Regions from separate parts of the Aerococcus christensenii genome, predicted to be linked through region 3. Evidence: predicted binding sites of a transcription regulator. Region 3 holds the regulator's gene; each other region holds the start of a gene.
What was found. Region 3 encodes CtsR, which represses protease genes until heat stress. Its sites were predicted from a motif close to TTGGTCAAAAAAGGTCAAANA; they were not measured.
Positions count from the first base shown of each region.

Region 1: the regulator CtsR is predicted to act here: its motif matches at 3,520-3,540, upstream of clpP (ATP-dependent Clp endopeptidase proteolytic subunit ClpP).
Region 2: the regulator CtsR is predicted to act here: its motif matches at 7,312-7,332, upstream of clpB (ATP-dependent chaperone ClpB).
Region 4: the regulator CtsR is predicted to act here: its motif matches at 7,003-7,023, upstream of AWM71_RS05815 (ATP-dependent Clp protease ATP-binding subunit).

Region 1 is NZ_CP014159.1:220,756-228,915, reverse strand. It holds gene AWM71_RS01070 (extracellular solute-binding protein) at 1-469, shown strand, start outside; gene AWM71_RS01065 (ABC transporter ATP-binding protein) at 660-1,688, shown strand; gene AWM71_RS01060 (ABC transporter permease) at 1,685-3,427, shown strand; gene clpP (ATP-dependent Clp endopeptidase proteolytic subunit ClpP) at 3,588-4,184, shown strand; gene AWM71_RS01050 (sugar-binding transcriptional regulator) at 4,450-5,490, shown strand; gene gap (type I glyceraldehyde-3-phosphate dehydrogenase) at 5,531-6,529, shown strand; gene AWM71_RS01040 (phosphoglycerate kinase) at 6,626-7,822, shown strand; gene tpiA (triose-phosphate isomerase) at 7,840-8,160, shown strand, end outside.
Region 2 is NZ_CP014159.1:1,042,983-1,051,142, forward strand. It holds gene AWM71_RS05015 (MptD family putative ECF transporter S component) at 1-361, shown strand, start outside; gene AWM71_RS05020 (energy-coupling factor transporter transmembrane component T) at 361-1,041, shown strand; gene AWM71_RS05025 (ABC transporter ATP-binding protein) at 1,041-2,414, shown strand; gene rplS (50S ribosomal protein L19) at 2,611-2,973, shown strand; gene AWM71_RS05035 (hypothetical protein) at 3,152-3,643, shown strand; gene AWM71_RS05040 (ABC transporter ATP-binding protein/permease) at 3,822-5,552, shown strand; gene AWM71_RS05045 (amino acid ABC transporter ATP-binding/permease protein) at 5,557-7,233, shown strand; gene clpB (ATP-dependent chaperone ClpB) at 7,368-8,160, shown strand, end outside.
Region 3 is NZ_CP014159.1:880,409-888,568, forward strand. It holds gene rpoC (DNA-directed RNA polymerase subunit beta') at 1-1,488, shown strand, start outside; partial or broken gene AWM71_RS04105 (vitamin B12-dependent ribonucleotide reductase) at 1,622-3,907, shown strand; gene AWM71_RS08670 (prepilin peptidase) at 4,012-4,734, opposite strand; tRNA gene AWM71_RS04115 (tRNA-Val) at 5,008-5,080, shown strand; tRNA gene AWM71_RS04120 (tRNA-Lys) at 5,085-5,157, shown strand; tRNA gene AWM71_RS04125 (tRNA-Gly) at 5,163-5,234, shown strand; tRNA gene AWM71_RS04130 (tRNA-Leu) at 5,262-5,347, shown strand; tRNA gene AWM71_RS04135 (tRNA-Arg) at 5,354-5,427, shown strand; tRNA gene AWM71_RS04140 (tRNA-Pro) at 5,433-5,506, shown strand; tRNA gene AWM71_RS04145 (tRNA-Pro) at 5,546-5,619, shown strand; gene AWM71_RS04150 (cation diffusion facilitator family transporter) at 5,733-6,824, shown strand; gene AWM71_RS04155 (CtsR family transcriptional regulator) at 6,950-7,408, shown strand; gene AWM71_RS04160 (ATP-dependent Clp protease ATP-binding subunit) at 7,432-8,160, shown strand, end outside.
Region 4 is NZ_CP014159.1:1,217,937-1,226,096, forward strand. It holds gene AWM71_RS05795 (AEC family transporter) at 1-1,060, shown strand, start outside; gene AWM71_RS05800 (NAD(P)-dependent oxidoreductase) at 1,078-2,085, shown strand; gene AWM71_RS05805 (COG2426 family protein) at 2,446-2,952, opposite strand; gene AWM71_RS08730 (DUF436 family protein) at 3,158-3,460, opposite strand; gene AWM71_RS08735 (DUF436 family protein) at 3,460-3,624, opposite strand; gene AWM71_RS08570 (dCTP deaminase/dUTPase family protein) at 3,942-4,064, shown strand; gene AWM71_RS05810 (ECF transporter S component) at 4,151-4,333, shown strand; gene AWM71_RS08140 (hypothetical protein) at 4,340-4,579, shown strand; gene AWM71_RS05815 (ATP-dependent Clp protease ATP-binding subunit) at 4,698-6,935, opposite strand; gene AWM71_RS05820 (phosphocarrier protein HPr) at 7,266-7,532, shown strand; gene ptsP (phosphoenolpyruvate--protein phosphotransferase) at 7,534-8,160, shown strand, end outside.

The DNA.
Region 1 (8,160 bases), 660 kb from region 3:
CTCTGAAGCAGGTTGGAAGCAACTTCACAAATTCTATGAACATGGCTATATGCCTTCTAAGGGAGAAGACTATGTTCAATTATTTGCAGAAGGTAAGGTTCCAATTATGTATTTCTTCTCTTCTGCTGTTCCTAAATCCGAGAAGAAATTCAACTTTAAATCTGAACCAATTAATCCAGAACAAGGAGTTTTCTCAGTTTCTGAACAAATTGGACTTGTTAAGAAGGGCAAAGATCACGACTATAAGAAAGCCAAAGCCTTCATTGATTGGTTCGGAAGTGCGGAAGTTCAGAAAGAATGGGCGAAGAAATTCGGAACCTGGCCAGTTCTTCCAAAGGCACAAGAAGGGGCAGATGATCGTCTTCGTGAGATCATGTCAAAGACCACGCCAATGAAAGTGGATTGGAAATTTGTTAATGACCATATTGATAGCTGGGTAGAAAAAATTGAATTAGAAATCTTATCTTAGTAGCGTTTAAAACGAACGAAAGAGGAAGGAAGCGTTTCTTCCTCTTTTTTTTTAGAAAAATTTTTTGTGAGATCAAATATTGGCGAAAGTTTTGTTATAATTAATTAGGAATTTATGAAGCATATTCCAAAAATGAGTAAAAGCGTCTGGTGAAGACTTATAAAAGTTCAGACCTTGATAAGGAGTAACCATGTTAGAAATAAAAGATTTACAAATTAAATATAGTGATTTTGTAGCAATTGATCAAGTGAATATTTCTGTTCAAAAAGGGGAATTTTTTACTTTCTTGGGACCTTCAGGTTGTGGGAAGACAACGACTTTGCGAGCGATTGCGGGTTTTTTGACACCGAGTCGAGGAAGTGTTCAATTGAATGAGAAAGACTTGCTGCAAGTGCCTGTAGAAAAACGGAATCTTGGAATGGTCTTTCAATCTTATGCTTTGTTTCCTACGATGACAGTCTTTGATAATATTGCTTATGGGCTGAATGTGGATCGTTTGCCTAAGGATGAGATTCGTCAAAGAGTAGAAAATTTAGCAAAATTGGTGGATTTAAATGCGGATCAATTGGCTCGAAATGTGGCGGCTTTATCTGGGGGACAACAACAAAGGGTAGCTATTGCGCGTGCTTTAGCGAAACAACCAGATGTGGTACTTTTTGATGAGCCTTTGTCGAATTTGGATGCCAAATTAAGAAAGCGGTTACGTCAAGAATTGAAAGTCATTCAACGGGAAGCTGGCATGACAGCAATTTATGTGACGCATGATCAAGAAGAGGCTTTGGAATTATCCGATCATATTGCGGTTTTTAACAAGGGCTACATTGAACAGGTAGGAACGCCAGAAGAGATTTATGATCGCTCGGCAACGGAGTTTGTCTGCACCTTCATTGGAGATTCCAACCGTTTAGAAGGCGATTTGATGGCTTATATAGCGGATCATTGCGAGAAGCCTTTCGATTTAGAAAAGGTCCACTATATTCGTCCTGAGAAAATTGGCTTTTTCTCTTTGGAAGGAAGAGGAGAGAAGGTAGAATTTAAGGCATTGGTGGTAGATGAGAGTTATCAAGGTACCTTTAGTACGGTTAAGGTTGAAGTCATGGGAACCACTCTGAAATTAATTAATAAGAAGGATGGAAACTTTAACTTCAAGTTAGGAGATCAAGTCACCTTGTATCTTCATCCTGAGGATATTTTAGAGTATGAGGTGAAGGCTCAATGATCGAATTCTCTAAAAAATTACAGAAAAACCCCCTTCGTGTGACACAGGTTTTATTTTTAGCTTTTGTTATTTGGTTTGCAGCAACGTTTTTAATCTATCCTTTGTGGCGGGTTGTGATACAAACTTTCTTTGCGGATGGGACTTTTTCGACAGCGGCCATTCACAAAATCTTGAAATCTCAGCGGGCTTTGAATTCGATTAAGAACTCTTTCCTTTTGGCTGTGTGTTTAACTTTGACGGTCAATTGTGTGGGAACTTTTTTGGTATTGGTTACCGAATACTTCGAGATTAAAGGTGCTAAGATTTTGAGGTTGGGTTATATGTCGACCTTAGTCTTTTCGGGATTGATTGTGTCGAACGGCTGGCTCTACCTGTACGGTAAAGAAGGAGTCATTACGAAGTTCTTGAGTACTTATATTCAGAATTTCAATACGGATTGGTTTGTGGGCTTCCCTGCTGTTTTATTGGTTATGACTTTTGCGTGTACGTCCAATCATATGATTTTTTTGGCGAATGCTGTGAGAAGTGTTGACAACAATACGATCGACGCGGCTAAGAATTTAGGCGCGAGCCAATGGAAAATTTTAAAAGAAATTGTCCTGCCGACTTTTAAGCCGGTCTTTCTAACTTTGATTGTGATGACTTTTGCGGTGGGCTTGGGGGCCTTTGCCGCTCCTATTATGGTAGGTGGAAAAAGCTTCCAAACGATCGCTCCGATGATTCTAACTTTTTCAGGGCGTCCGGCGTCTAGGGATATTGCTACGTTGTTGTCGATTGTCTTAGGGATCAGTCAAATGGTTCTTCTCTTCCTTATTACGCGTAATGAGCGCAAGGGAAATTATCTCTCTATCGCTAAGACTAAGACGCGTCTTGTCAAACAAAAAATCACTCAACCTTTTGCAAGGTTGGCGGTGAATGTTTGTGCTTGGGTCTTGTTTGCGATCTATACTCTCCCTATTTTCTTTGTTGTTTTATTTTCTTTCCAAGATACGACAGCGATTGCTGCTCAGAAATGGTCTCTTGCCCATGTTACGTTTGAGCACTATATTCGAATTCTAAGTGATGTCAAAAGTTACGGGCCTTTACTAAGAAGTTTCTTCTATGCTGGATCAGCGGCCGCTCTTTCTGTGTTATTTATGTTGGTATTCGTTCGGTGGTTGATGAAACATCAGAAGCAAATCTTTAGTCAAGTGCTAGAATATGTTTACTATATCCCTTGGCTAGTGCCTACTTTGATGTTAGCTTTGGGTTATATTCTCGCTTATGACCGTCCGAGTCCTTTACTTTTTGGACAGATGGTGATTGGACATCAGTGGATTTTGCCGGTAGCTTATTTGGTTATTCTTTTGCCGAATACTTTGAGGTATTTGAAGAGTGCCTATTATTCCTTTGATAAAAATTTGGAGGATGCTTCTAGAAACTTGGGAGCTTCATCCTTTAGAACGTTTTGGAAGGTGGTCCTTCCTGCTTTAATGCCGGTTGCTTTGGCTTTAGTGGCTTTGAACTTTAATACGAATTTGGCTGAATATAATATGTCAACTTTCTTGTTCCAACCAGGGCAAGAGACTTTAGGTTTGATTATTCGGGCCAATTCAGATCCTATGTCCACAGTGGATGCCCGGGCCATTAACCTTGTTTATTCAGTGATTTTGATGGTGATGAATACCTGCATCTTATACTTCGTCTATGGACGAGGGTCTAAGAGACATTTTGAAAAAAGTGGTGTATTTTCATCCTAAAACAGTTAGAAAAAATAGAGAGCTCTCTTTAGATTCAATAGAAAAGTCGACTGAACTTGAAGGCTTTGATTTTTTGAAGAAAAGGGAGCTTTTTGTTGACCTATATTGACTAATATGGGTATAATGATTAAGAACTTGTAGTCAAAAAGGAGGACAAACTATGAATCTTATACCAACAGTGATTGAACAATCGTCACGTGGAGAGCGTGCTTATGATATTTATTCCCGTTTATTAAAAGATCGTATCATTATGTTAAGCGGGACAGTGGACGATGATATGGCGAATAGTGTCATTGCACAGCTACTTTTCTTAGACGCGCAAGATCCTGAAAAAGATATTTATATGTATATTAATAGTCCAGGGGGTTCTGTGAGTGCAGGGATGGCTATGTATGATACGATGCAATTCGTCAATGCAGATGTTGTGACTATTGTGACAGGTCTTGCGGCTTCTATGGGCTCTATTTTGCTGATGGGAGGATGCAAGGGTAAACGCTACGCTCTTCCTAATTCCGAAGTCCTTATTCATCAACCTCTTGGTGGGGTTCAAGGACAAGCTACAGAAATTGAAATTACAGCCCGTCATATTTTGAAGACGAAAACGAATTTGAAAGATTTGATTGCCGAACGGACTGGACAAGATCCAGCAAAGGTTGAGCAAGATATGGATCGAGATTATTGGATGACTGCTGAAGAGGCCAAAGCTTATGGCTGTATTGATGAGATTATGATGAGTAATAAAGCTTTGAAAAAATAAGAGCGCTTAGTGTGTACTCCCTCAAATAGAGAAGTATTTTTCTCCTTTTTGAGGGATTTTTTTGTGTAAAGGAAGGACTCAAGTGACCTTATGGAGAAAAAAATAAAAAAGAATGTTTAAATGTCTTGCAGGGGGAGAGGTTTATTGGTATACTAATTGTGTAAAAATTAACAGGATTTGATTTTGGATTTTGTTTTTTTTTGCTTAACGATGGTCATAAAATGACGTGGCGGACATATTTCGCCCACATAAGAGAGTTGATAGAATGAAAGCCTTATATGAAAAGTTACGTTTAATTGTACCGGAAGCGGAAGAGTCTCTAGTGAAACGCTCGAATATTCTTCAAATGGTTTTGCGGTATCAACCGATTGGACGACAGTCACTGGCAGAAAAATTACAGATGACAGAACGTCCCTTACGAACGGAAACTAATCAGTTAAAGGAATTAGGGTTGTTAGAAAGTACACGAACAGGCATGCGGATTACTCCTCTAGGGGAAGAAATGCTAGGATTTGTTCGGAATTTACTTCACTCGAATTCGAGCTTATTGGAAACTGAAAAAAGGCTAAGTCAAACCTTACACTTGAATGAAGTTCATATCATAGATAATGATTTGGAAGGCAATCAAGGGGCGATTAATCAAATCGGGGTATTTTTAGCCACTTATTTGAATCGTTTGTTACCTGAAGGGCCAATTACTTTGGCTGTAACGGGAGGCACGACGATTATGGAGGTAAGTAAATATCTCAATCATGATTTGTTAACACGTCCGCGTCAATTTCTCGTTGTTCCTGCACGTGGCGGAATGGGAGAGTCTGTTGCTGCTCAAGCCAATACCATTAGCGAGCAGTTGGCCAAGCGTTTACAAGGAAAATCGACAACCCTATACGTTCCAGATTCTTTAACGGAAACGGCCTGTACGCTTTTAAAGCAAGAGCCTGCTATTCAGCATACTTTGGAGGTTTTAAGACAAACCAATGTTTTGTTATTTAGCGTCGGTGATGCTCGAATAATGGCTGAACGTCGTGGATTTCCTCAGGCACTAACCAAGGAAATATTAGCTAAAGGAGCAGTAGGAGAGGCCTTTGGTTGCTTCTACACGGAAGAAGGGGAGATCGTCTATCGCATGCCGAGAATTGGATTACAATTAGAGCAGTTAGCTGAGATTGAGTATCCTATTCTTATTGCAGGTGGTTGTACAAAGTCAAAAGCAGTTAAAGCTTTTGCAAAAGTAGCTTCCAATCAGTTCATCTTAGTGACCGATCGGGGCGTAAGTCATTCGATTTTAAATGAGGTAACTCATTAAAATAATATACACATATTTTTCTGAAGGAGGAATATAGGATATGGTAAAAGTAGGTATTAATGGTTTCGGACGTATTGGTCGTTTAGCTTTCCGTCGTATTCAAAACGTTGAAGGATTAGAAGTTGTAGGGATCAATGACTTAACAGATGCTAAAATGTTAGCACACTTGTTAAAATATGATACCACTCAAGGTCGGTTTGATGGGGAAGTAGAAGTTGAAGAAGATGGCTTCAAAGTGAATGGCAAGAAAGTTAAGGTTATGTCCTACCCTAACCCAACTGATATTCCTTGGGGCGAATTAGGTGTTGAAATTGTTCTTGAAGCAACAGGTTTCTTCAGAACAAAAGAAAAAGCTGAATTGCACTTACAAGCTGGTGCTAAGAAAGTGGTTATTACCGCACCAGGTGGATCAGATGTTCCAACTATCGTATTTAACACCAACCATAAGATCTTAACCGGTAAAGAAACCGTTATTTCCGGAGCTTCATGTACAACAAATTGTTTAGCCCCATTGGCTGATGCTATGAACAAAAACTTCGGTATTGTTGAAGGGTTAATGTCTACTATCCATGCCTATACTGGTGACCAAAATACGTTGGATGCTCCACACCGTAAAGGGGACTTCCGTCGTGCACGTGCTGCTGCAGAAAGCATCATCCCTAATACAACAGGTGCTGCTAAAGCTGTTGGTCTTGTATTGCCAGAATTAAATGGTAAATTAGACGGTTCTGCTCAACGTGTTCCTGTAAAAGCAGGTTCTATTACAGAATTATTCACAGTCTTAGAAAAGAATGTTACTGTTGAAGAAGTGAATGCTGCTATGAAAGCTGCTTCCAATGAATCATTTGGTTACACTGAAGACCCAATCGTTTCTTCAGATGTTATTGGAATGTCTTATGGTTCCTTATTTGACGCTACTTTAACCAAAGTAATGGACGTAGATGGCAAGCAATTAGTTAAGACAGTTGCTTGGTATGACAATGAAATGTCTTATACCGCACAACTTGTACGTACCTTAGAATACTTCGCTTCACTATAATTAAGGCGTCTAACGTTTACGACAAGCGTCTATCCGTAACTAGCAGGGAGTCGACGCTCCCTGCTTTTTTAGGGAAGTAAAAAAGGAGAAACAAATATGGCAAAGAAAACAGTAAAAGATGTGGACTTAAAGGGTAAAAAAGTCCTCATGCGTGTGGACTTCAATGTTCCTATTAAAGATGGGGTCATTAAGGATGACAACCGAATGGTACAAGCTTTACCAACGATTCAATATGTACTTGAACAAGGCGCTAAATTAATTCTTTTCTCGCACTTAGGAAAAGTGAAAAAAGAAGAAGATAAAGCCGCTTTAACAATGCGCCCAGTAGCAGATCACTTAAGTGAATTATTGGGACAAGAAGTAACTTTTGTTCCTACAACCCGTGGGAAAGAATTGGAAGACGCCGTCGCTGACTTAGAAGAAGGACATGTTCTTCTCTTTGAAAATACCCGTTTCGAAGACTTAGATGGCAAGAAAGAATCTGGCAATGATCCAGAATTAGGCAAGTATTGGGCTTCTTTAGGAGACGGTATTTTTGTTAATGATGCCTTTGGGACTGCTCACCGTTCTCATGCTTCTAATGTGGGAATTGCTTCTAATGTTGACCAAGCAGTCGCTGGCTTCTTAATGGAAAAAGAATTGAAGTTTTTAGGAGAAGCTGTGAATAATCCTAAACGTCCTTTAGTAGCGATTTTAGGTGGAGCAAAAGTTTCCGATAAAATTGCTGTGATTAAAGCTTTATTAGAAAAAGCAGATAAAGTTTTGATTGGTGGCGGCATGGCTTATACCTTCTTGAAGGCAAAAGGCTATGAAGTTGGAAAATCTCTTCTAGAAGAAGACCGGATTGAATTAGCAAAAGAATTAATGGAACAAGCAGGCGATAAATTAGTTCTCCCAGTTGATATTACAGTGGCAGATGATTTCTCTAATGATGCCAATATTAAAGAAGTTCCAGCGGATGCTATTCCAGAAGGATGGGAGGGTCTAGACTCTGGTTCTAAGACCAATGAACTCTTCAGCAACATCCTCCAAGATGCAAAAACAGTGGTTTGGAATGGACCTATGGGTGTGTTTGAAATGGAAAAATTCGCTCGAGGCACCAATGCTATTTGTCAAGCAGTGGCTCATTTGACAGATGCTATTACCATTGTGGGTGGTGGCGACTCAGCTTCTGCAGCTAAGAACTCTGGTTTTGCAGATAAATTTACGCATATTTCAACAGGTGGTGGGGCTTCTTTGAAATTCTTAGAAGGTAAACCTCTTCCTGGTGTGGAAGCTTTAAGTGATAAGTAAAAGAAAGGACAGATGGCATGCGTCAAGTATTAATTGCTGGCAACTGGAAATTAAATAAATTAGCGGGGCAAGCGCACGACTTTGCTGAAGAATTAAAACAAGCTTTAGCAGGTAATGAAAAAGCTGAAATTTTAGTTTGCCCACCTTCCCTTTATGTTCAAAGTCTTTTAGCAGATTTCAAGGGAACAGCTGTTAAAGTAGGGGCACAAAACTGCTTCTATGAAAATAGTGGGGCTTATACAGGTGAAGTCTCTCCTGAAGCATTGGCAGATTTAGGAACAAGTTATGTTGTTATTGGTCACTCTGAAAGAAGACAAATCTTTGGGGAAACGGATCAA
Region 2 (8,160 bases), 160 kb from region 3:
GCTCTCACCTCTTGCCTTGTGGGCAACGGGGCACACTTGGATTGTCCCAGCTATTAGTGTCTTCTTTGTCGGCTTAGCTGAGTTTATTTTGCGGAAAGGACATTTCAAATCCTTAAAAGCGATGACTTTAGCCTATGCTTGCTTTAATATTTGGGCGATGACGCCATTCTTCGCGGTTTTATGGATTCAATTTATGCAGACGCGAATGGTTGAAAAAATGGGCAAGAATTTGGTCATGACTATCTTTACTTTCCCTCATATGTTAGGAATTGTAGGCGTAGCTTTTGTAGGAGGGCTGATTGGGGCTTTCTTAGGTCAAAAAATGATTAAGAAACATTTCCATAAAGCTGGGATTGTCTGATGCGAAGTCAATATGTCATCACGGCTAGTTATTTTCATCCTTTGACTAAAATCCTCAGCACTCTCTTTTTAGGCTTTACCCCCTTATATAAGTTAGAAGCGGGGTATACTTGGGGAATGGTGGGGCTTTTAGCCTTAGCTTTCTATTTGGAGGGAGAAAAGCGAGAAAGTCTAAGAGCAGGGGTTACTTTTGGGGTGATTTCTTTTGGCGGAAATCTTTTGTTAGAACGTGGTCCCAGCTTTTTGTTGCCCTTGACTTCGTTTTTACTGATTGTTCAGGTGTTGTATCTGCCACTCTTGTCGGCTAAGTGGATGGTCGAAACGACGGATGTGGGAAGTTTATTGGCCGCTTTGGATCAGATCAGGGTGCCCAAGGAGATGAGTCTACCCTTGGCTGTTGTTTTTCGATTCTTTCCTACTTTTAAGGAAGAAGAGAAAAATATTCGAAGGGCGATGAAGGTGAGAGGGTTGACGATGAAGCATCCCTTGCAATATATGGAGGCACTGACGGTTCCTTTATTAGTAGAGGCTTCGCATTTGGCCGATGATCTTGCCAAAAGTGCGGAAACTAAGGGAATTGCGAACCCTTCACCTAAAACGCACTATGTAGAAGTCCATTGGAAGAAGAGAGATAGTGCTTACTTAATTGGAATGGTAGCTATGATGTTAGGAGGTGCCTAGTGATTGAATTACAGGATGTTCGCCTTTCTTATGGCGATCAGGAAGTTCTTAGTCAAATTGATCTTCAAGTTCATCCGGGGGAATGTGTGCTCTTAACTGGGAAAAGTGGCTCTGGAAAGTCTAGCTTGTTAGAGGTAATCAATGGGCTAGCTGTGCGCTATGACCAAGGGAAATGCCGAGGCCTTGTGCAGATTGGAGGAGTTTCGACGGAGCATTTAGAACTTTATCAGCTGTCTCAGTGGGTGGCAACGGTCTTTCAAAATCCGAAGACGTCTTTTTTTAATGTGAATACCACTTTAGAATTGGTGTCTTTTTTGGAGAATATGGGAATTCCGCGTGAAGAGATGGAGCGCCGCTTAGAAGATTTACTTACTCATATGCCTATTGGCCACTTATTGAATCGAAATATTTTTGCTTTATCAGGCGGGGAGCGGCAATTGCTAGCTTTGGCTGCGACTTATATTTCAGGTGTGAAACGGTTAGTTTTGGATGAGCCTTCGTCTAATCTTGATGCTGCAGCCATCGATCGTCTGGGAGAAATGCTGGCCATTTTGAAAGAAAAAGGCGTGAGCTTATTACTGGCAGAGCATCGCCTCTACTATGCTTTGTCTATAGTGGATCGAGTCCTTATTTTGGAAAAAGGACGGATAGTGAGAGAAGCGAGCAGAGAAGATTTTAAGCAGTGGAATAGAGAACAATGTAATCAATTTGGACTTAGAAAGTTAGAGCGATTATCTTTAGAGGATAAACCTTTAAGCGAATCGGGAGAGTGGTTGATTGAAGAATTGACGCTTCATTTTTCCAAAAAAAGGGGCTTAAAAATTTGCAAGCTTCCTCTCAAAGAGGGGCAAATTTATGGCGTAGTGGGGCCAAATGGCATAGGAAAGTCTACCTTCCTTCGGGCGTTCGTGGGCTTAGAAAAGGGAATGACGCTTTCTTATCAGGGACGTAAGCTATCTGCGCGCCAAAGGAGAAAATTATCAAGTTGGGTGATGCAGGATGTGAATCACCAACTCTTTAGTGATCAAGTCTTTCGAGAAATGTTTTTAGGAAATGGTTCTTTAGAGGAAGAAAGGGTTTTGGCTGTGGCCGATCAACTCGAATTAAGTCCTTTTTTAGATCGCCACCCTTTGAGTTTGTCGGGAGGTCAAAAGCAGCGTTTAGCGATAGCTTCTGCTTTATTAAGTTCCAAACCTTTAGTCTTTTTGGATGAGCCGACAAGCGGCATGGATGCTTACCATATGCGAAAAATTTCTGAAGCTTTACAGCAAGAAAAAAGAAACAAAGACCTTATTATTGTGGTTTCGCATGATGTGGAATTCTTGAATCGAACGGTAGATCAAATCCTTGACCTGAGTCAGTATGTGGTTTAAAAGGAGGAGCTGCTTTTTCTTTTGGAGTTGCTATTTAAAGAAAATATCGTATTTTTAGAAAAAGGAGAATAAAAAGACTTTACATTAATAGATGAAGGGAGTAAAATGGGTCAGTAAGTGTAAACTTATAGTGAAATCAAACGGTATTCCGCTGCCCTGTGGGGGTATGAGTATTTGTTAGAAAAGGAGAAGAATCATGAGTCATAATCCAAAGTTAATTGATGCTATTGTTGAAGGACAATTACGTAGTGATATTCCAGACTTTCGTCCTGGAGACACTGTTCGTGTACATGCCCGTGTTGTAGAAGGGGAACGTGAACGTATTCAAATTTTTGAAGGCGTAGTTATTTCACGTAAAGGACAAGGAATTAGCGAAAACTTCACCGTTCGTAAAGTATCAAACGGTGTAGGTGTGGAACGTACTTGGCCATTAAACACACCACGTGTGGCTAAGATCGAAGTTATTCGTCAAGGTAAAGTTCGTCGTGCGAAGCTTTATTACTTACGTGACCGTCACGGAAAAGCTGCACGTATTGCAGAACGTCGTCGCAAGAAATAATCTCGTCTATCCGAGAAGCAAGAGGAAATCGTCTAAAAAGAGGATTTCCTCTTTTTTTACTTCCAAAGTCAAAAAAAGTCAGTAAAATATGTTGACTAATTCTGACTAAAGGAATATAATAAACATGTAAGGAAAAAGAAAACCTTACAAAATGATAAATTAAAGAAAGGTGATCATAATGACAAAGTATAGAGTAACTGCAGATGTAGATAGTGCCACTTACGGAAAAGGTCGTTTGGAAGCATATTTGGATGAAGCAGAGTTTATTCAATACGCCAACCTTTCAGATGATGAAAAACTTGATTTCTTAAAGAATAAATCAGCTAAAGTCCAATTAGCCAGTGACTGTGTGAATGAAAATGAAGTCTCTCATTATCAAGTGAATGCGCTATCTCCTCGCGAAAAAGTAGAAGGTGAACAAAAGCCATCTGAAGTAAAGACTATTCGCAAGATGCGGATGAATATTAATGGTCAAGATACCGGATGGGTGGATGTCACAGATGAAAATGAAGCACAATATAATGCGATAATGGATCGTATGAAAGATATGCACCAAAAAATGACACAAGAATTCAATCACTTCTTTCAACCATTTTGCGAATGTCAAGGATTTCATTTAGAGTCCCCTTTCTTCGCAGCCTTGGATCATAAAGAAGCCACGGCAAAATAAAAAATTATAAACACGTTAAGCCTCAACTGTTGGCCTTAAAGGTTGGCAGTTGAGGCTTTTTGATGTTTATTGAGAAAAATGGGGCACCACTTTGTAAAAGCTTTTTAAGAAAAAAGATTCGAAATGCAGATTATAGAGGGTATAATAGAAAGGAGTCTAAAAGAGAGGAAAATATGCAATGGTCAAGAAACGGTTACTGGAGGTCGTTCCTACTGCTAAAGAAAATATAGCTAGAGTGGTGCTCTATCAATGGATAGGTTTGATCGGACAGGTGGGATTTGCGATGCTTCTTGCTTGGTTAATAGGGATTATATCTCAACGAACATTCACCTTACAGAAAAGTGTTGTTTTATTGGTGGGAATTGGTTTGGCTATAGGAATACGATTTTTTGCTGAAGTGAAGCAGGAGAAGGCTTCTTTTTTTGTGCGTTCGTCAGCGAAGAAAGAATTAAGGCAGAGGATTTATCAACAATTATGGACTTTAGGAAGTGATTACCAAAAATTTTTTTCAAAAGCAGAAGTGAGTCAATTATTGACAGAAGGGGTAGAACAGTTAGAGGCTTATTTTGGGTCTTTTTTACCCTTACTTTTTTATAGTGTATTAGCGCCTATTACTTTGTTTTTGGTATTACTTCCATTGAATTTCAAGGCAAGTGTCGTTCTCCTTTTGGAGGTGCCGTTTATTCCTTTAGCCATTATGGGAGTCGCTAAGATCGCTAAAACTAAACTTCGGAAATATTGGAAGTCTTATTTGAATTTGGGAGACTCTTTTTTGGAGAATTTAGAAGGGTTAGTGACTTTAAAAATTTATCAAGCAGATGCTATGAAAGAAGCGCAGATGGATAGAGAAGCGGAAGATTTTCGACGAATGACCATGAAGGTATTAGTGATGCAATTGAATTCTGTGACGATCATGGATATTTTTGCCTATGGGGGCGCTGCAGTGGGGATGTTGATTGCCATTTTTTCTTATGCTAAGGGAGAAATATCTTTGTTTGCAACTTTATGCGTTATTTTTTTAGCAAGTGAATTCTTCTTGCCTATGAGAAGATTAGGGTCAGCCTTTCATATGGCAATGAACGGTGTAGCTGCGAGTGAGCGCTTGTTTGCTTTATTAGATGCTTCTTTTGAAGAGAAAGGCTCCCTTCCTCTCCAATCACCAATTGAACTTGTGGAGGTAAATGACCTTTCCTTCGCTTATGAAGTCAAGCAAGCGGTTTTGAAAAATATCTGCCTACAATTAAAACCTGGACAAATTCATTGGGTGATGGGTCCCTCTGGATGTGGAAAAACGACTCTTTTAAAGCTCTTAGGACGAAAAGAAAGATCCAGTAAAGGAAGAATTGTCTTGAATGGGAGAGAGGTGTCGCAAATTGCTTTAAAAGATTTAGGAAGTCAAGTGGCTTATGTCGGTCAAGAATCTTATCTTTTTAAGGGGACTATTGAAGAAAATCTAAGAATGGGAAATGAGAAACTCTCTGATGATGAATTATGGCAAATGTTAGAAGATCTTCGGTTAGCTCACTTCTTTACTGAAAAGGAAGGTTTAACCACAAGGATCGATGCGGGCGGCGAAAATTTATCCGGTGGGCAAAGGCAACGGCTGCTTTTAGGGCGGGCTTTGCTCAAAAAAGCCTCTCTCTATTTATTGGATGAGGTGACTTCTTCTGTGGATTATGAGAGTGAACAAGCTATGATGAGCCTCTTAAAGAAAATTTCCCAAAAATGTGTGGTAGTTTTAGTTTCTCATCGCTTAACGTTGGCTGATGAAGGGGGAGAAGTGTATTTCCTCCACGCGGGTCAAATAATAGAAGAAGGAAATGTGGAAACATTACTAGCAAAGAAGGGGGCTTTTTGCCACTTGTATCATGAACAGAAGTCACTCGAAGCCTATAGTATTGGAGGGTAAGAGGATGAAAACCACTTATTGGAAAATCATTAAAAATTTAATGCTTTTAGTAAAGCCGTTGCTTGGAGTGATGGAATTAGCTATTTTGATGGGAACTGTAGGAAGTTTATTTGCTAGTTTTATTCCCGTTTTGGCAGGGGCATGCTTGCTTGAGGGAATGAGAAAGTTGACCTTAGAGGGCTCTATCACAGGAAAAATGTGGATTTATGGAGGGAGTATGCTCCTTTTGGCGGTACTTAGGGGATTCTTACGGTATGGCGAGCAGTACTGTAATCACTACATTGCTTTTCGCTTGTTAGCTCTTCTGAGGCATCGGACATTTGCTCAATTGAGAAGGATAGGGCCAGCTAAGTTAGCGGGTAAAGATCGAGGAGACTTAATGGCAATGATTACTCATGATATAGAAGCCTTGGAAGTCTTTTTTGCGCACACGCTTTCTCCAGTAGCTATAGCTTTCTTGTCGAGCTTAGGCATGTTGATTTTCATAGGATCTTATTCCCTATTAGCAGCTGGGGTTGCTTTAACGGTGTATCTTCTTCTTGGTGTCGTTTTGCCTTGCTTGCGATTTCGTCATTTGAAAAAGATGGGTCAAGAAGTTCAAAAACGCTTTTCAGAGTTAAATACTTGTGTACTGGATTCTTTATATGGCGTGGAAGATCTTATTCAATATGACCAAATGGATAATCAGACGAAGAAACTTACAAGCTATGAAAATTCTTTGCATGAGATGAAACAAGCCCTGAGTGACCGTTCTGCAAAAGAAAATGCTTGGGTGAATAGTTTGGTTGCGGTGGCTTCAGTGGGAATTGTAGCCGTTATGGGATTGGCATATAGTCAAGGTCAGGTGGAGATAGAAGGGCTTATTCTTGTCCCACTTGCTTTAATGAGTTCATTAGGCCCTTGTTTGGCTTTAACGCGGTTGCCCGATTATTTAACTCAAACTTTAGCAAGTGGTGAGCGATTGCTTCGCTTATTAGATGAGCATCCTGCTGTAAAAGAAGGGGAACATTCCCTTGTGACTCATGCGAAGGCTTTTACTCAATTACAAGTAGAGAAGATTGACTTTTCTTATGAAGCTTCATCTCCTATTCTTAAAGACTACTCTTTGAATGTGTTTCCTCATCGTATTATTGGCATTCATGGCTCAAGTGGTTCAGGAAAATCGACTTTATTAAAGCTTTTTATGCGGTTTTATGATGTGGATAAAGGAAAAATATGTTTGAATACCTGGAATTTGAAGGATTTAACCTTTAAAAGCTTGCGCTCGGCTGAAGCTTATATGACGCAGGATACCTATGTTTTTAAACAAACAGTTTGGCAAAACATTGCTTTGGGACATAAAAATCCAGAGAGAGAGTCGGTTATTTTAGCTGCTAAGAAAGCAGCTTTACATGATACCATTCAACGTTTACCTGAGGGCTATGATACGATACTTGGAGTAAAGGGTAGCGAATTATCTGCGGGTGAAAAGCAACGTCTCGCTTTGGCAAGAGCCTTTTTCTCTAAATCCCCCATTCTTTTATTGGATGAACCGACCAATCATTTAGATGTTTTAAATGAAGGCATGATATTAAAAGCCTTGAAGGAAATTTCTAAGGAACGTACGATTCTCTTAGTTTCGCACCGAATTTCTACTTTACAAATTGCTGATGAAATTTATACTTTAGAGCCTAAAGCCTAAACAAGAACTCCCCTATATTCGTTAGAGTTAAACTCTTTGAATAGGGGAGTTTTAAATTTTTGACTTTCTCTGGCTTTAACGTTGACCAATTTTGACCTATGTGGTAAACTAAGAATTGTAAAGGAGTGGATAGAATGAAACCTATGGATATGACAACCAATTTACAAGAAGCGCTCGCTAATGCACAACAAATTGCTCAAACGAGACATCATCAAGAAATAACTATTCCGCATCTTTTCACGGCGCTTGTTCAACCTAGTCAGTTCGCTGATCGGTTTTATGAGGGACTTTCCATTTCAACGGAAGCTATGCGCCAAGAACTTAATCAAGAATTAGATCGTATTGTTTGTGTAGAGGGAAGCGGTATTCAATATGGGCAGAATTTTTCGAGAGGCCTAGCTGAATTAATCCAAGCCGCTCAAAAGGAAGCTGAAGAATTTCAGGATGAGTATTTGTCAACAGAAATTCTTTTACTGGCCCTTATGACCTTAGAGAGTTGTGAATTAACGAAGTGGTTAAAGAAAATGACTTCGTATAAACAAATTAAGGATAAAATCAAAGCCTTAAGAAAGGGTGATCATGTGACTTCTCAAAATGCTGAAGAAAATTATGAAGCTTTAGAAAAATATGGGAGCGATTTAACTGCTGCAGCTAAGGCTGGGAAAATGGATCCTATCATTGGACGTGATGAAGAAATTCGTGATGTTATTCGGATTCTTTCACGTAAGACTAAAAATAATCCTGTTTTAATCGGAGAACCTGGTGTTGGGAAGACCGCTATTGTGGAAGGTTTGGCCCAAAGAATTGTTAAGGGGGATGTCCCAAGTAATTTAAAAAATAAAACCCTCTTTTCCTTAGATATGGGCGCTTTGATTGCGGGAGCGAAATACCGTGGAGAATTTGAGGAACGTCTCAAGGCGGTTCTGA
Region 3 (8,160 bases):
GGTAATATTTCTAACTTTACGCAATTAGCTGGGATGCGTGGCTTGATGGCTGGTCCGAGTGGGAAGATTATCGAACTCCCTGTTACTTCGAACTTCCGTGAAGGGTTATCCGTTCAAGAAATGTTTATCTCGACTCACGGGGCACGTAAAGGGATGACCGATACGGCTTTGAAGACTGCCGACTCAGGTTACCTTACTCGTCGGTTAGTAGATGTCGCTCAAGATGTTATTATCCGTGAAACAGATTGCGGAACAGATAGAGGGTTGGAAATTTCTGCCATTAAAGAAGGCAAAGAAATGATTGAAGACCTCGCAGAACGTTTAACCGGTCGTTACATTCAAAAGACCGTTTATAATCCGAAGACGGGAGAAGTCTTAGCCCATCATAATCAATTAATAACCCCAGAAAAGGCCCAACAAATTCAAGAAGCAGGGGTAACTTCTGTAACGATTCGCTCGGCATTTACTTGTCGGACACGTCATGGCGTATGTAAATGTTGCTACGGGTCAGATCTAGCAACTAATGGAGAAGTAGAAGTAGGGGAAGCAGTTGGTATTGTGGCTGCTCAATCGATTGGCGAACCTGGTACTCAATTGACAATGCGTACTTTCCATACCGGTGGGGTTGCCGGGGATGATATCACCCAAGGGCTTCCTCGTGTTCAAGAAATTGTTGAAGCTCGTCATCCTAAAGGACAAGCGGTTATTACAGAAGTTACAGGTGAAGTTGTTTCCGTTCATTCTGAAGAAGAAACACGAACCAAGACGGTAACTGTGAAAGGACAAACGGACGAAAGAGAATACAAGGTGCCATTTACTTCTCGTATGAAAGTGGCAGAAGGCGACTTTGTATATAGAGGACAACAATTGACAGAAGGGTCTATCGATCCAAAAGAACTTTTACGTATAACCAATTCGTTGACTGTGTTAACCTATATGTTGGCTGAAATTCAACGGGTTTACCGCCAACAAGGGGTAGACATTAATGATAAGCACGTGGAAGTGTTACTCCGTCAAATGATGCGTAAAGTTCGTGTCCTAGACCCTGGGGCAAGTGACCTCTTGCCAGGAAACTTGATGGATATTGGTGATTTTGAAGATGCTAATGCTGAAATCATTAGGACAGGTCAACAACCAGCAACTTGTCAACCCGTACTCTTAGGGATTACAAAAGCTGCTCTTGAAACGAAGAGCTTCTTATCAGCAGCTTCCTTCCAAGAAACCACCAAGGTATTGACAGATGCAGCGATTAGCGGTAAGAAAGACCAATTACTTGGTTTGAAGGAAAATGTTATTATCGGTAAGATTATTCCTGCCGGTACAGGAGTTCCACGTTATCGGAAGATGGAACCAGATAAGTTAACACCATCGAAAGTCACAGAAATTCCAATGGATATGGATTTAGATTTTGAAAGTGATTTAGGATCAGGACATCATCTTCAAACTGTTTCTGCACCAATCCAATCAGACTATCATGGTATGCCTTAACAAGTTAAATTAAAAAGCACAATATGTTGTGCTTGAAGAGAAGAAAAGCTCTAGACATTGATTTATCTAGAGCTTTTTATTTATAATAGCAATGCAACTTTTTAGAAGTTATGTTGATTAAAGGAGAGTCATTATGCAAAAAATTGTGGAATGGAAAAAAGAAGCGCTTAATCGTGCTATTCAATTATTCCCTCAAGTCAGTCCAATCACTGATGAGATGACTAAGACTTTTGATAGAATTAGCCGGATGGTTATGTTAGACCGGTATTCTTTTAAAGATACGATGAAAGAAACTTTGGAAATTGGGGATTTAGTCAACTGTTCGATCTGATCCACAGTATCCCAGACGCGGTGTCGGTGTTGTTCAAGCAATAGAAGAAGCATTTTATTATGAAGAATCGAGCCAACACTTTGTTCCAGCAGGCCATGCTTTGTATGGTGCAGGTTCTGGTACAGAAGTGACTTATTTCAATTGCTATGTGATGCCTTTTGTGCCAGATTCACGTGGAGGGATTGCAGACCATCGTAAAGAAGTGACGGAAATTATGTCAAGAGGTGGAGGAGTTGGGACTAATGGCTCTACCTTACGTCCACGACATGCTTTAGTTCGGGGAGTCAACGGCAAATCTTCTGGAGCTGTTTCTTGGCTAGATGACATTGCTCAATTAACGCATTTAGTTGAACAAAGCGGTAGTCGACGTGGCGCTCAAATGATTATGTTGCTCAAATGATTATGTTGGCAGATTGGCATCCTGATATTTTAGAGTTCATTATTTCAAAGATGCAAAATCCTCGCATTTTACAATTTATCAAAGAGAAATCCACAAATGACTACATTAAACAATTAGTAGAAGAAAAACTTAAATTTGTTTTTTCTACGCCAAGTCAAATAGAGATGTACCAAGCAACTGTTGAGTTGAGAGAGTTATCTCCGAATAAGGTATCCGACCAAGCTTACCAAGAGGCCAAAGAATTTTTGAATTTGGGAGGACATTATGAAGTGAATAGCCCTGATTTCTTAACAGGGGCTAATATCTCAGTGGCTATCTCCAATGATTTTATGAAAGCCGTTAAAAATAATCGCTCTTGGAATTTACGATTTCCAGCTGTTGAAGAATATGACGCTGAAGAAATGAAAGCCTATGATGAAGAATGGGCTAAAATTGGAGATGTTAGAGAATGGAAAAAGATGGGTCATGCAGTAACGACTTATCGGACCATTCCTGCCCGTGAGTTGTGGCAATTGATTAATATTTGTGCAACTTATGCAGCAGAGCCCGGTATTTTCTTTATTGATCGTGCTAATGATGCTACTAATGCGGTTGCTTATGGACAAAAAAGTAGTTGCTACTAACCCATGTGGGGAACAACCTTTTGCCCCTTATTCCGTATGTAATCTCGGGGCTATTAATCTTGCTCAAATGGCGAATAAGAAAGAACATACCGTGAATTTTGAGAGATTGAAACAGACTGTCCGGACCGCTATTCGTATGTAAGATAATGTCATTGATTCTACGCCTTACTTCTTAGAAGCAAATAAAAAGCAAGCAATAGGAGAACGTCGAATTGGATTAGGCGTGATGGGACTAGCGGACTTATTGATTTATTGCGAAAAAAGGTATGGTTCGCCTGAAGGCAATCAATTAATTGATCAGGTATTCCAAACGATTGTTATTACTGCTTATGAAGTTCCCATTGAATTAGCGAAGGAAAGAGGATCATTTCCTTTCTTAGTAGGAAAAACAGAGAAAGAAACCCAAGCGTTAAGAGAAGCTTTTATTCAATCTGGATTCATGAAAAAAATGCTGGAAAACATTCGTCAAGACATTTTGAAGTATGGCATTCGCAATTCTCATCTTTTAACTGTCGAACCAACAGGATCAACAGGGACTATGATGAATGTGTCTACTGGCTTAGAACCTTATTTTGCCTTTAAGTACTATCGAACAGGACGTTTAGGTAAATTTATCGAAGTCAATGCAGATATCGTTCAAGAATATTTACAAGAGCATCTGGAGTGTGATAGCGATCATCTTCCTGATTTCTTTGTTTCTGCTATGGAATTAACGCCAAATGAACATGTAACAGTTCAAACAACGATTCAACGGTGGATCGATTCCTCTATTTCTAAGACAGTGAACGCGCCTAAGGGTTATACTGTCAATCAAGTGGCAGAAGTATACGAAAAGTTGTATCAAGGTGGCGCTAAAGGCGGGACCGCCTATGTTGATGGCTCTCGTGATACGCAAGTGTTGACATTAGGAACTGAAGAATCTGATCAAGAAGAAATTTTAGAAGAGAACACAGAAGAAGTAATTTAGGAGATACCTGTCCTCTTTGTCGAAAAGGAATAGTGGAAGAAATTGGTGGTTGCCATACATGTTCTAATTGTTTGGCACAGTTGCAATGCGGTCTTTAAGAAATAACAAGTCGATCAAAATGGAATGATTGCGTCTGCTGATCGGCGTCAAGGGATTGTCCTTACAAGGGCAATCCTTTTTTGTAAAGAACTTTAAGGAGAGGTTAAAATACAAAGGGCATGCAAAGAACAACATCAAACCCTAGCCAGATAGCGGGTAAAAAAGGTAACTTGAGGGTAGAAAGTTTGTAACCTAATCCCCACATTCCGAAGAAAACAGCGACCATCAGTCCGCTACTTACTAACAAAAGCAGCGAAAATTGCATCGGGGACAGAATAAAGCTTAAGATCAAGAGACATTTTATATCTGCTCCTCCGATTTTTGAATGATTTCCTTTAGAGAGAAAGAAAAAAAGAAGCGTTAAGCCTCCCGCTAACAACAGGTGACTATAGATTTTTTCAGAAGAAATAGTTTGAAAAAAAGAAAAGAGAGCTAGAATAGCTAGTAAAACTTGCCATCTGTCGGGCACTATAAGGGTTGTGAGATCACTGATAGCCATGATAAATAAAAGAATATGTATCAGGGTAATAAGAAAGAAATTGGGAAAGTTCAAAAGAATAAGAAAAGGGGTTATCAAGGCAAAGGTGATTTCTGCGAGGGGATAAATTGGAGAGAGAGGATGGTGACAAAAAGCACACCGCCCTTTTTGGAAATAATAGGAAAGTATGGGAATGAGGTGCCTGAATTTGAGAGGAGTATGACAATAGTCACAGTGAGACCTCCCTAAGATAAAAGAGGTGTTATTGAGCGTGCGTTGGGCGACAACGACAAAAAATGAAGCCAAAATACTAGAGAAAATAAAAAGTCGAAGGGCTGTGAAAAGCATAAGAAGAACCTCCTGTTGGCAAAGTTGGGTGGCGTCATTAAATAGATCCGTTGAAAAAGTCTTATTTTTCTACTTTGAAGATATGTAAAAGGAGGTAGTGAATCTTTTGGAGAAAGGAATGAGTATTTTATAAGAATGAAATTTTAGAAAAAACTTGCTATTTTCTAAAGCAGAGTGATATAATAACTTAGTCGTTGAATGTTATCGGAAATGTTACTTGACTAAGGACTAAATAAGTGATAAAATAAAACAGTTGTCTGATAAGTATGAAACGGAGAATTAGCTCAGCTGGGAGAGCATCTGCCTTACAAGCAGAGGGTCGGGGGTTCGAGCCCCTCATTCTCCATCATGATTCGTTAGCTCAGTCGGTAGAGCATCTGACTTTTAATCAGAGGGTCGGGAGTTCGAGCCTCCCACGGATCATATTTGCGGAAGTAGTTCAGTGGTAGAACATCACCTTGCCAAGGTGGGGGTCGCGGGTTCGAATCCCGTCTTCCGCTTTACCGAAAGGTATCTTATTTTTATATGCCGGGGTGGCGGAACTGGCAGACGCACGGGACTTAAAATCCCGCGGTGGTTAAACACCGTACCGGTTCGATTCCGGTCCTCGGCATATTAAGCACCCATGGCTCAACTGGATAGAGTACTTGACTACGAATCAAGCGGTTGCAGGTTCGAATCCTGCTGGGTGCATTGTTCGGGAAATAGCTCAGCTTGGTAGAGCACTTGGTTTGGGACCAAGGGGTCGCAGGTTCGAATCCTGTTTTCCCGATTGAGAAAGCGCCGTAAGTGAGCGCTTTTTGTTTTATAGCGGGAAGTAGCTCAGCTTGGTAGAGCACTACGTTCGGGACGTAGGGGTCGTCGGTTCGAATCCGGTCTTCCCGATTCAAAAGCAAGGCATAGTAGGCCTTGCTTTTTTTAGACTTAGGCATTCTTTGATTTGAACTTAGAATATAAATATAAATATGGTACGATAAGAGTACAAGGAGTGGGAAAATATGGATTATCGAATTATAGGACTACAAAATGAGCAGCAGTACCGATGGGTAAAGCAGCAAATAGAACGTTTAAATACCACCTATCATTTAGCTATTAAGATAAATGAAGATGTTGTTTCTGTCGAAGATGAAGCAAGGGAAGAATTATTGCAACGTATTTTAAGTTTTGAGCAGTTAACGATGATTCCTAATAAAGAAACAAAGTTGAAAAAAGTTTTTTCACTTCGTGCAGATACCCATCAAGGGACCTTAAAACGTATGCGGTTAGTGCTACTAGTTAATGCATTTTTTACTGTTTTTGAAGCGATATTTGGGTTAGCTTTGAATAGTGCGGCTATTTTCTCAGATGCTATTCATGATTCTGGAGATGTCCTCTCTATAGGGATTGCTTGGTTCTTTGAAAAACTATCCACTAAAAAAGCGAATGACATGTATTCCTACGGCTATTGGAGATTTTCTCTGTTAGGGGGCTTAGTGACAGCCATTGTATTATTAGTGGGCTCTTTGATTATTATAGTAACCTCACTTCCTAAGGTGATTCATCCAGAAGTTGTGAATGTCACAGGAATGTTTTGGGTTTCTATTTTTGCAATTCTTGTAAATGGCTATTGTACCTACCTATTAATGCGTGGGGAATCCTCCAATGAAAATTTATTAAATATTCATTCTTGGGAAGATGTTTTAGGATGGCTGGCTATTTTGATAATGAGTATTGTTTTGAAATTTAGTAATTGGTATTTTTTAGATCCCTTACTTTCCATTGGAATCGCGGTGTGGATTATCAAGCATACTTTGCCTGAAATATTAAAAATTTCGAAAATCTTCCTTCAGGCAGTCCCTGATGATATTGATATTAAAGAATTACGTTATGCCTTACTGGATTTGCCAGAAGTCGATGGCATTTCACATTTACATATTTGGTCTATCGATGGGCAGAGACACATGGCTTCTGTGATGGTAGCCACTTGTCGGTTAAGTGTAGAAGCTCAGAGCCAATTAAAACAAGAAATTCGAGATATTGTAGTGGCTTATCATATTGTACACATTACCATTGATGTGGTGGTTGATCCTGATCATATGATTCAAGTCTAAAAAAGAAAACGGTAGTAGGGAAAATGATTGACCTCACGCCGTTTTTTTCGTATTATAAAGTTATAATAGTCAAAGAAAGTCAACTTGAAAATGGAGTAGAGTTGATTAATAAGTAAAGGGGTGTCATAATGAATCGAAACATGTCTGATATCATTGAGGAATATTTAAAAAATGTTTTAAAAGATACGGAACATATTGAAATTCGGCGAAGTGAGATTGCGGACCAATTTGAGTGTGTTCCTTCTCAAATTAACTATGTCATTAATACGCGCTTTACACCTAAACAAGGGTACCACGTAGAAAGTAAGCGTGGAGGCGGCGGATATATTCGTATTATGAAGCTAAATATGGTAGACGAAGCAGATTATATTGATCGAATGATTCGCTTAGTGGATGATCGAGTTTCTTTGAGAGATGCGACAGCTATTTTAAATAATTTAGTGAAGAATGAGATCTTATTGGAGAGTGAAGCACATATTATGCATTCCGCCATTGACAAAGTGGTGATGGATAATTTTCAAGAACCGGATCGTGTGCGGGCAATTATTTTGAAAAATATGCTTGATCGGTTAAAATATACGTAAAATAATTTTTGGAGGACTTGGGGATGAGTGAAAATTATACAGAAAAGGCAAAACAAGCTTTAGAACTAGCGGCTAATGAGGCTCAATATTTTAAACAAAATGCTGTAGGGACAGAGCATCTCTTGCTTGGCCTTTACCAAGAATCAGAAGGCGTTGCCCATGCGGTTCTCAAAAATTATTTATCGAGTTATGAAGAAGTTCGTGAGGAAGTAGAATGTGTAGCTGGAAGAGGGACAAGTGATTCCATTAGAGATGCTGGTGGTAAAATACGGTATACGCCCCGCTTAAATAAGGTGCTTTATCAGGCGATGACTTTCTCTGAAGAATTAAAAAGTTCATTAATTGGAACAGAACATTTACTACTTGCCTTGTTAGATGAGGATTTACTGGCTAATCGCATTCTAAAGAATATGAATGTTGAACGGGAAACTTTGCGTAAAGAAATCTATAGGATGCTTAGACGTAAGGAACCTGTTCACGTGAGAGACGGACAATCTGCGACTAAAGCGGCTCAAAAGCCATCTATTTTAGAAAGCCTAACGAAAGATATGACCAAAGCTTGCTCTGAAGGAAAGATAGATCCCGTAATCGGACGGCAGAATGAAATCCGACGGGTGATGCAGTGTTTAAGCCGGCGTACTCAAAATAACCCTGTTTTAGTAGGAGAACCTGGCGTAGGAAAGACAGCTATTGTGGAAGGAGTAGCCCAATCTATTAGTCAAGGTACGGCTCCGGATAAGCTGTCAACCAAG
Region 4 (8,160 bases), 340 kb from region 3:
TGGTAAAATATTAATATCAACTTTTACTAATATGAATTTTATTAGTGCGATTGCATCAACAATTGGTATTATTCTTATTGGTTATATTTGTCGGCGAAAGGGTATTTTTAATGAATATGCATCTAAAGTGCTATCTAAAACAGTATTGAAATTAGCTATTCCATGTTTAGCTTTTAATGCATTTATGAAAGATTTAAATACTGCTCAATTGAATCAAAGTATGAGTGTTCTTGTTTGGGGCTTCCTTGTGTATATTTTATTTATCTTGTTCACTCGAGTGAGCTATAGAAAATTTCAAGGTGATAGGCAATTAGTTTTAAGAATGCTTACTATTTTTGGGTCAACTACTTTTTTTGGTATTCCTATTGTTTCTGCTGTGTATGGATCAGATGGGATAATTTATGCTAATATCTTTAATATTGGCTATCGTGTTTTTCTTTATTCTTATTGCTATATTATGATGAGTGGTTTGAAATTTAAGAAAGAAAACTTAAAACAAATTTTCTTGAATCCGACAATTTTATTTACAATTGCAGGGTTGTTAATTTGGATATTCCAAAGCTACTTACCAACGATAACGGTTGAAGTTGTGAATAAAACAGGGAAAGCAATTGTTCGTCAAGCTCCAATTTTGAGAACGGATCTTGTTTTACCTCCACTCTACAAAATAATGGGTTACTTAGGAGGACTGTCTTCACCGTTAGCTTGGCTATCAATTGGAGCAACGCTTGGTGCAGCTAAAATTGATGAAGCTGTTACAGACCGCCATGTGTGGTATTATTCATTTAATAAAATGTTACTAGTTCCAGTAATTAGTTTGGTGATTGCGATAATTTTATCAAGTATCGGTGTGATGCCAATGGATTATGCTGCGATTGGAACAACAGTAGTAATGATGGCAACCCCGCCAGCAGCGGTGGCTGTTTCTTATGCGATAGGTTTTGATAAAGAAAATAAATTGGCTTCTAATTGTTCATTTATAGGAACATTGGTTTCTACTATTGCGATTCCATTATGGTTAGTAGTCATTCAAGTGTTACAAACAGTTGGTATAATTTAATAAAGGAGTGAATGAAAATGACATTAAAAATTGCATGTTATGGTGTCCGTTCTAATGAGAAAGATATATTTGAGTCAAAAAATAAATATGGATATGAGTTGACTTTAATTAAGGAGTTATTAACTGAAAAGAATATTGAAACAGCTAAGGGTCATGATGCTGTTTTACTTCGTGGCAATTGTGTCGCTAATCGAAGAAATCTTGAAAAGTTGAAAGAATGGGGAATTAATCTTATTTTTACACGAACAGTAGGGGTTGACCACATTGACTTAAAAGCAATTAAAGAGTTGAATCAAGTGGTGGCACGTGTACCTGGCTACTCCCCTAATGCGATTGCTGAATTAGCTGTAACGATGGCGATGAATTTGTTGCGTAATGTCCCTTATACTACTGAACGTACAGCACATCATTATGATTTCCGTGTACTTCCCCGGATGTTTAGTAGAGAAATTCGCAATTGCACAGTGGGTATTATAGGGTGTGGGAGAATTGGTGTGACGGAAGCGCGATTATATCAAGGATTAGGCGCACGTGTGATTGGCTATGATATTTATCAATCGGATAATGCCAAATCAGTTGTTGAATTCAAAGATACGCTTGATGAGCTTTTGGCTGAAGCAGATGTTGTTAGTTTACATGTTGCTTATATTAAAGGGGAAAATGATCGCATGATTAATGCTGATTTCATTTCTAAAATGAAAAAAGATGCCATATTGATTAATACCGCACGAGGTGAAATTCAAGATAATCAAGCAATTATTGATGCACTGAAAGCAGATAAATTATATGGGTTTGGAACAGATGTTTTACCTAATGAAAGACCAATCTTTTTCAAAACATTTGATCAATTGGATGCTATTCCAGATCAAACAGTTCGTGAATTAATTGCACTTTATCCTCGCGTTTTGATTACGCCACATGTGGGATCAAATACAGATGAAGCGGTTAAAAACATGGTTGAAACGTCAATGGATAATTTCCATGAATATTTACAAACGGGTGCAGTGACTAATCGGGTACAGTAAGAATAGAGACTTACTAAAATAAAACGAAATCTATGCATATATCGAAAAGTGATAGTAAGACAAGAGCGTAGTGGTTTTTATTTAAGACGCTTAAGCGGATATCTTGTTGAAGTGTTGGTGAATGTAAAAAAACACCAACACTTTTTTATTCGAAAAGGTTCATAAAAAGGGAGAACAAGTTAAAATTGATAATGGTTATGCAATAGATAACTGATGTGAAGATAGTAAACAGTAATCGAAATGAAAATAAAAACGTATCGTAGAAAGAAGATATAATAATTGAAAAAGGGAATGCTACATTATAAAATATGAGCAGATTGCTTTTATATAGAATCAAGAAAGATAGATAAAATAAAGATATTATTTTAACCCAAATACAGTAGGAAGAGCATACGCTAATCCTAACATAATGAAACAAGCGGATATGACACCAAAAGCAATAGGCAATAGAGCCTTTTTAGGAGGAAGACCCAAAAAAGCAGCAATCATTGCGCCAGTCCAAGCCCCTGTTCCTGGAAGAGGGATAGCAACGAACAAAAAGAGTCCAAGGCGTACGGAATGTGGATATTTTTTTAAGAGGGCAGTGCCTTGAGCACGGCCTTTTTTGATCATTTTTTTTGCAAGAAACTGGAAAGGACCTTTCAAAGCACAATGGTCGAGTACTCTCTCCACGAGTAGAATAATGAATGGAATAGGGATCATATTCGCTATAACAGTCAGTACGGCAGCTTGTTGCCAAGGAACGCCAAGTAGGCTAGCGGCAATGAGCCCCCCTCTTAATTCTAATAGCGGAAATAAAGATAAGATAAATATGATGAGTGGAGCAGTGAAGTAATGTTGAAAAAAAGTAACAATAAGCTGAATCATAGGGTTCTCCTTAAGACATATAAAAAAAATATAACAATCGTCCTTTTATTGTCTAGTATTGACGAATAAAAGTAAAGTGTAAGACAAATAGGTTGAGAAGAGAAACGCATGGATAGAATTTTAAAAATTAAGTCTATTTCTTAATGAATAGGTTAGTGTGATTGAGGTTATTAGGTCCAAGAGAAAGAAAAGTATAATTGATTGATTATTTGAGCGTAGGATTGTAGTGTGCGCGTTCACCACCGATAAATTTGGGGCGCATGCGCGCAGCGTTAACAAAAGCCTTCCCTAACCAATGATGGACGAGCCTAATGGGGACAGCGACTGATTTAAGATGCATGCCAATCAGTGTGTTGCCAATATCTAATCCAGCATCTGCTTGAATGGTTTCGATGGCAACAGGATCAGCTAATCGTCGATAAGCACCTGTTGCAAAGGCACCACCAGCTTTAGGAAAAGGGACAACATTGACTGGTTCTGATAATGGATGTATTTGATGGGAAACAATTAAAGCCGGTTAAGGTGTTCACAACATTGTGCTGCTACATTAATTTTGAATTGGAGAAAAGTTCGATAAAAAGTATCAAAAACAACTTGCCCCAGTTCTTCAGAAGAATGAGTGCCAATGCAATCTTCCATTATTTCACTGGTAGAGCAGCCCAATAACGACAAGTTGGTCCGCTTGTAAGTGGGCTTTTTCAATGAGTTCTTGGGCGATAAGTTGAGCTTGCTTTGAAATATTTTTCATAAAAACATGACCTACTTTCTATAAAATGTTTCTTGAGAAGATGTTGGTTTCATTATAGAAAAAAGTAAATGAATCAGCAAGCAAAGGTTAGATAATAGAAAGTGAGAAAAGCTGCAGTATAGAGTCTTTACACAGATGTTGCAGACATACTATGATTGAACAATGTTATTTGACAGGGATTGAAAAGGTTTCAGTCTATGAAAAGATATCAAAAACAAATGAGAAAGTAGCGTGAAAAAAGTTGAAACGGGTGAAGCAAGCGGGGTTTTTAATCGAAAAAGTGGAAGACATCGCCCTTGTGGAAAGTGATAGCCTTGAAACCACTGATCGTGGGGAGCGCGGATTTGGAAGTATGGGGAGATGAGAAAACGTGATAGCGTATGAAGATTATCTAAAGAATATAAGTTATAATATACGTAAGTTATGTGCTGAAAAGAAGGTTACTTTGTCATTATGGTATCTGCTCTTGTATTGGGAAGCCAAAATGGTTTTGTCATTGGAGCGATTACAGCTTTAGTGTCGAATATCTTTTTAGGGCAAGGTCCTTGGTCCCCTTGGCAGATGTATGCTTGGGGGATGGTCGGTCTGTCTGTAGGAGCCATGCGGCATACGCTCTTTATGAAGAATAAATAGCTACGCATGTTGTATGGTTTAGCTATCGGCTATTTCTTTGGATGGTTTATGAACTTATGGGCGATTTTAGGAAGTAATTTGTCCCTGACTTGGTCGAATATTTTCGCGTATGGGGTTTCTTCCTTCTTCTTTGATTTGGCCCATGGACTGTCGAATGTGTTCTTCTTGGGGATTTTTGCCTCGTCATGGATACAAACCATTCGTCGTTTCAAAGAAAAGTACGGCTTATTTCCAGAGATCTCGTAAAAGGAGTTATTGAAACAAGTCTACTTTACAAGATGTAGAAACATAAAAGGCGTATCTTCCGCTTGGGAGATACGCCTTTTTGAGCGGGAAAGAGTTGTTTTAATAGCTGAGGAGTGGCTTAGTCTTCTTGACCAGAAGGGAGAGTCTCTTCTTCTAAGGGTCCTTCTTGTTTTGCGGGGAGAAGGGCGGCTTCATTGGAGACTTGGTCGATGACAATATCTTCTTGATCGTTCAAGGCAAAGTGGACGTGATGAAGATCAGGATTTTGTAAGAAGGCATCGGCCACTTGGTTTTCGATCTGGTCTTGAAGGACGCGACGGAGAGGACGGGCCCCGAGCTTGGCATCGTAGCCAAGAGTAACGAGCCGGTCTTTGACTTCGTCGGTGACTGTTACGCGAATCGCTTGAGGGAGAAGCATGGTGTTCATCGCTTCTAACATCAAGTCGACAATTTGAATGAGTTCTTTTTTGGTTAGGGCTTGGAATTCCACGATAGCGTCGAAACGATTGAGGAATTCAGCCTTGAAGAAGTCCTTGAGGTGACGCAGGACGGAAGTTTGCTTGCCTTGCTTGCTGGCGGCAAAGCCAACGCTCGCTTCCACGCCGGCTGTTCCGGCATTCGAAGTCATGATAATCAAGGTGTCTTTGAAGGAAACGGTGCGTCCTTGAGCGTCGGTCAATCGCCCATCTTCCATTACTTGAAGGAAGAGATTCAGGACGTCGGGGTGGGCTTTTTCGATTTCATCTAATAGGATGAGGGAGTAAGGTTGCCGCCGAACTTGCTCACTTAACTGTCCAGCTTCTTCATAGCCGACATATCCAGGAGGGGCGCCGATGAGTTTGGCCACGCTGTGTTTCTCCATGTATTCTGACATGTCGAAGCGGATCATGGCGTCTTGGCTGCCGAAGAGGATACGGGCGAGTTGCCGGGCGAGTTCGGTTTTCCCGACTCCTGTTGGCCCGACGAAGAGGAAAGATCCGATCGGACGGTTGGCTTGGTTAAAGCCCACACGGTTTCTCCGGATAGCAGCACTAATGGCGCTGACTGCTTCTTTTTGGCCGATCACGTGAGCATTGAGCTGGTCTTCGAGATGGATGAGTTGGTCTTGCTCCTGGGCTTGAAGTTGTCCAACAGGAATACCTGTTTTGGCTTCGACGAGTTTTTGAATATCTTCAACCGTTACGGTAGGTGTCGTTTCGGAGACGGCTTGGTTATTATCGCGCATCTCCTTGTAGTGCTTGAGTTGGTCCCGATAGTAGGCGGCTTTTTCGTAGTCTTCTGCTTCGGTGGCCATGGTTTTAAGCCGATCGAGTTCTTCGATTTGTCGATTGAGAGTCTCACTATCGAGGAAAGGAATGGTGAGGTTCTTCTTAGAACCAGCTTCATCGAGAAGGTCGATGGCCTTGTCAGGCAGTTGACGGTCTTGAATGTAGCGGTTGGAGAGGGTCACCGTTGCCTTGAGAGCTTCTGGTGAGAACTTCACCTGGTGGAAGCTTTCGTATTGAGGGGCGATCCCTTGGATGATGGCGAAGGACTCTTCAATACTTGGTTCTTTGACTGTAATCGGTTGAAGACGACGGGCGAGGGCGCTGTCCTTCTCAATCTTTCGGTATTCGTTAAGTGTGGTGGCCCCTACTAATTGGAGTTCTCCACGAGCGAGGGCAGGTTTGAGAATATTGCCGGCGTCCATAGAGGAATTCTCTGCACTTCCTGCACCGACGATTTCATGAATTTCATCAATGAAGAGAATGATCTGAGGATTTTGGGTAAGTTCTTGGATCAATTGGTGCATTTTTTCTTCGAATTGGCCACGAACGCCAGTCCCTTGTACGAGAGAAACGACGTCTAACTGGATCACTTCTTTGTGTTGAAGTTTGACTGGGACTTCTTTTTGGATAATTTTTTGAGCGAGGCCTTCCACTACGGCAGTTTTTCCGACTCCGGCTTCTCCGATGAGAACGGGATTATTTTTGGTGCGTCGATTGAGAATCTCAATCAAACGTTGGATTTCTTTATCTCGTCCAATGATAGGGTCATACTTGCCGTTCCTGGCGAGTTCTGTCATATTGGTTCCGAATTGTGCTAAGAGCCCTTGAGATTGGGACTGTCCCTGTTCGGAAAAATGAGGAGACTCTTGGGAAGAGTGGACTTGTTCTTCTTGGACATGGCGGAAGAGATCGCCGAGTTGGTCCCAGTAAGAAGGTCTATTGCCTTCTGGTGTACTTGTTATAGCGGATGGACCATGGATCATTTCTGCATAACATTTTTGACAGAGGTTAATGGCTTGTCGTTGACCGTTAATATTGGCGTACATGTGGATCGCCGCTTGCCTTTTTTTACAACGTTGGCATAGCATAAGTAATCACGCTCCTTTTTTTAAGCATAGGAATCTTGGATGAGATCCTATTTGACACCTCTAGTATACATTGACCTTATTTGACTTTCAAGTCATTTGTTAGGAAAGTTTGGGTCTCTTGTGAAAATTTTGCTTGTGACAAAATCACTAAGATAGGTTGATAAAATGGGGTTTTTGAAGAATTAAAATGGATAATATTTGCTTTAAAGAGTTGTCAGGTCAAGGAATTAATGGTAAATTATTCTTGTAACGGTTTCCTTGATAACTTAATCGCATGAATCCGTCGCGCTTAGCATTTTATACATTTTATATATAAAGGAGAAGAAGAATATGAAATCTTTAGAATTTAACGTTATTGCAGAAACGGGTATCCACGCGCGTCCAGCAACTTTGTTGGTTCAAACCGCAAGCAAATTTAAATCAAATATTAACTTAGAATATAAAGGTAAATCTGTAAACCTTAAATCTATTATGGGAGTTATGTCCTTAGGGGTTGGCCAAGGGGCTGATGTTGTCATTTCTGCAGAAGGTGAAGACGAAGAAGAAGCAATGGCAGCTATTCAAGAAACCATGAAAAATGAAGGGTTGTCAGAATAATATGAATAAAATTACAGGTATTGCTGCTAGTGATGGGTATGCCATTGCTAGAGCTTTCCTCCTTGAACAACCGGATCTTACTTTTGAAGAAACCAAGTCTGATCAACCAGAAGTAGAAGTCGATCGGTTAAACAAGGCTTTAGAGGAAAGTCGTGAAGAAATCACTAAAATTCGTGAGATCGCTAAAGGACGTTTATCTGCTGAAGAAGCAGAGGTCTTCAATGCGCATCTTCAAATGCTAGATGATCCTGAAATGATCAGCGCTTATCAACAGAAGATTAATGATGAAGGCTTAAACGCTCAAGCTGCTGTTCGTCAAACCGCTGACTTCTTCATTACGATTTTCAAATCTATGGAAGACAATCCTTATATGCAAGAGCGGGCAGCTGACGTCAAAGATGTGACGGATCGTCTCATTGCTCACTTAATAGGTGCAAAAGTGCCTAACCTCAGCTTAATCGATGAAGACTCTGTGGTGGTCGCTTATGACTTAACACCTTCTGACACTGCTCAATTGAACCACTTTGTAAAAGGTTTTGTCACCAATATCGGTGGGCGGACTTCGCACTCTGCTATTATGGCACGGAGTTTAGAAGTAGCTGCTGTTGTTGGAACCTCTGAAGCTGTT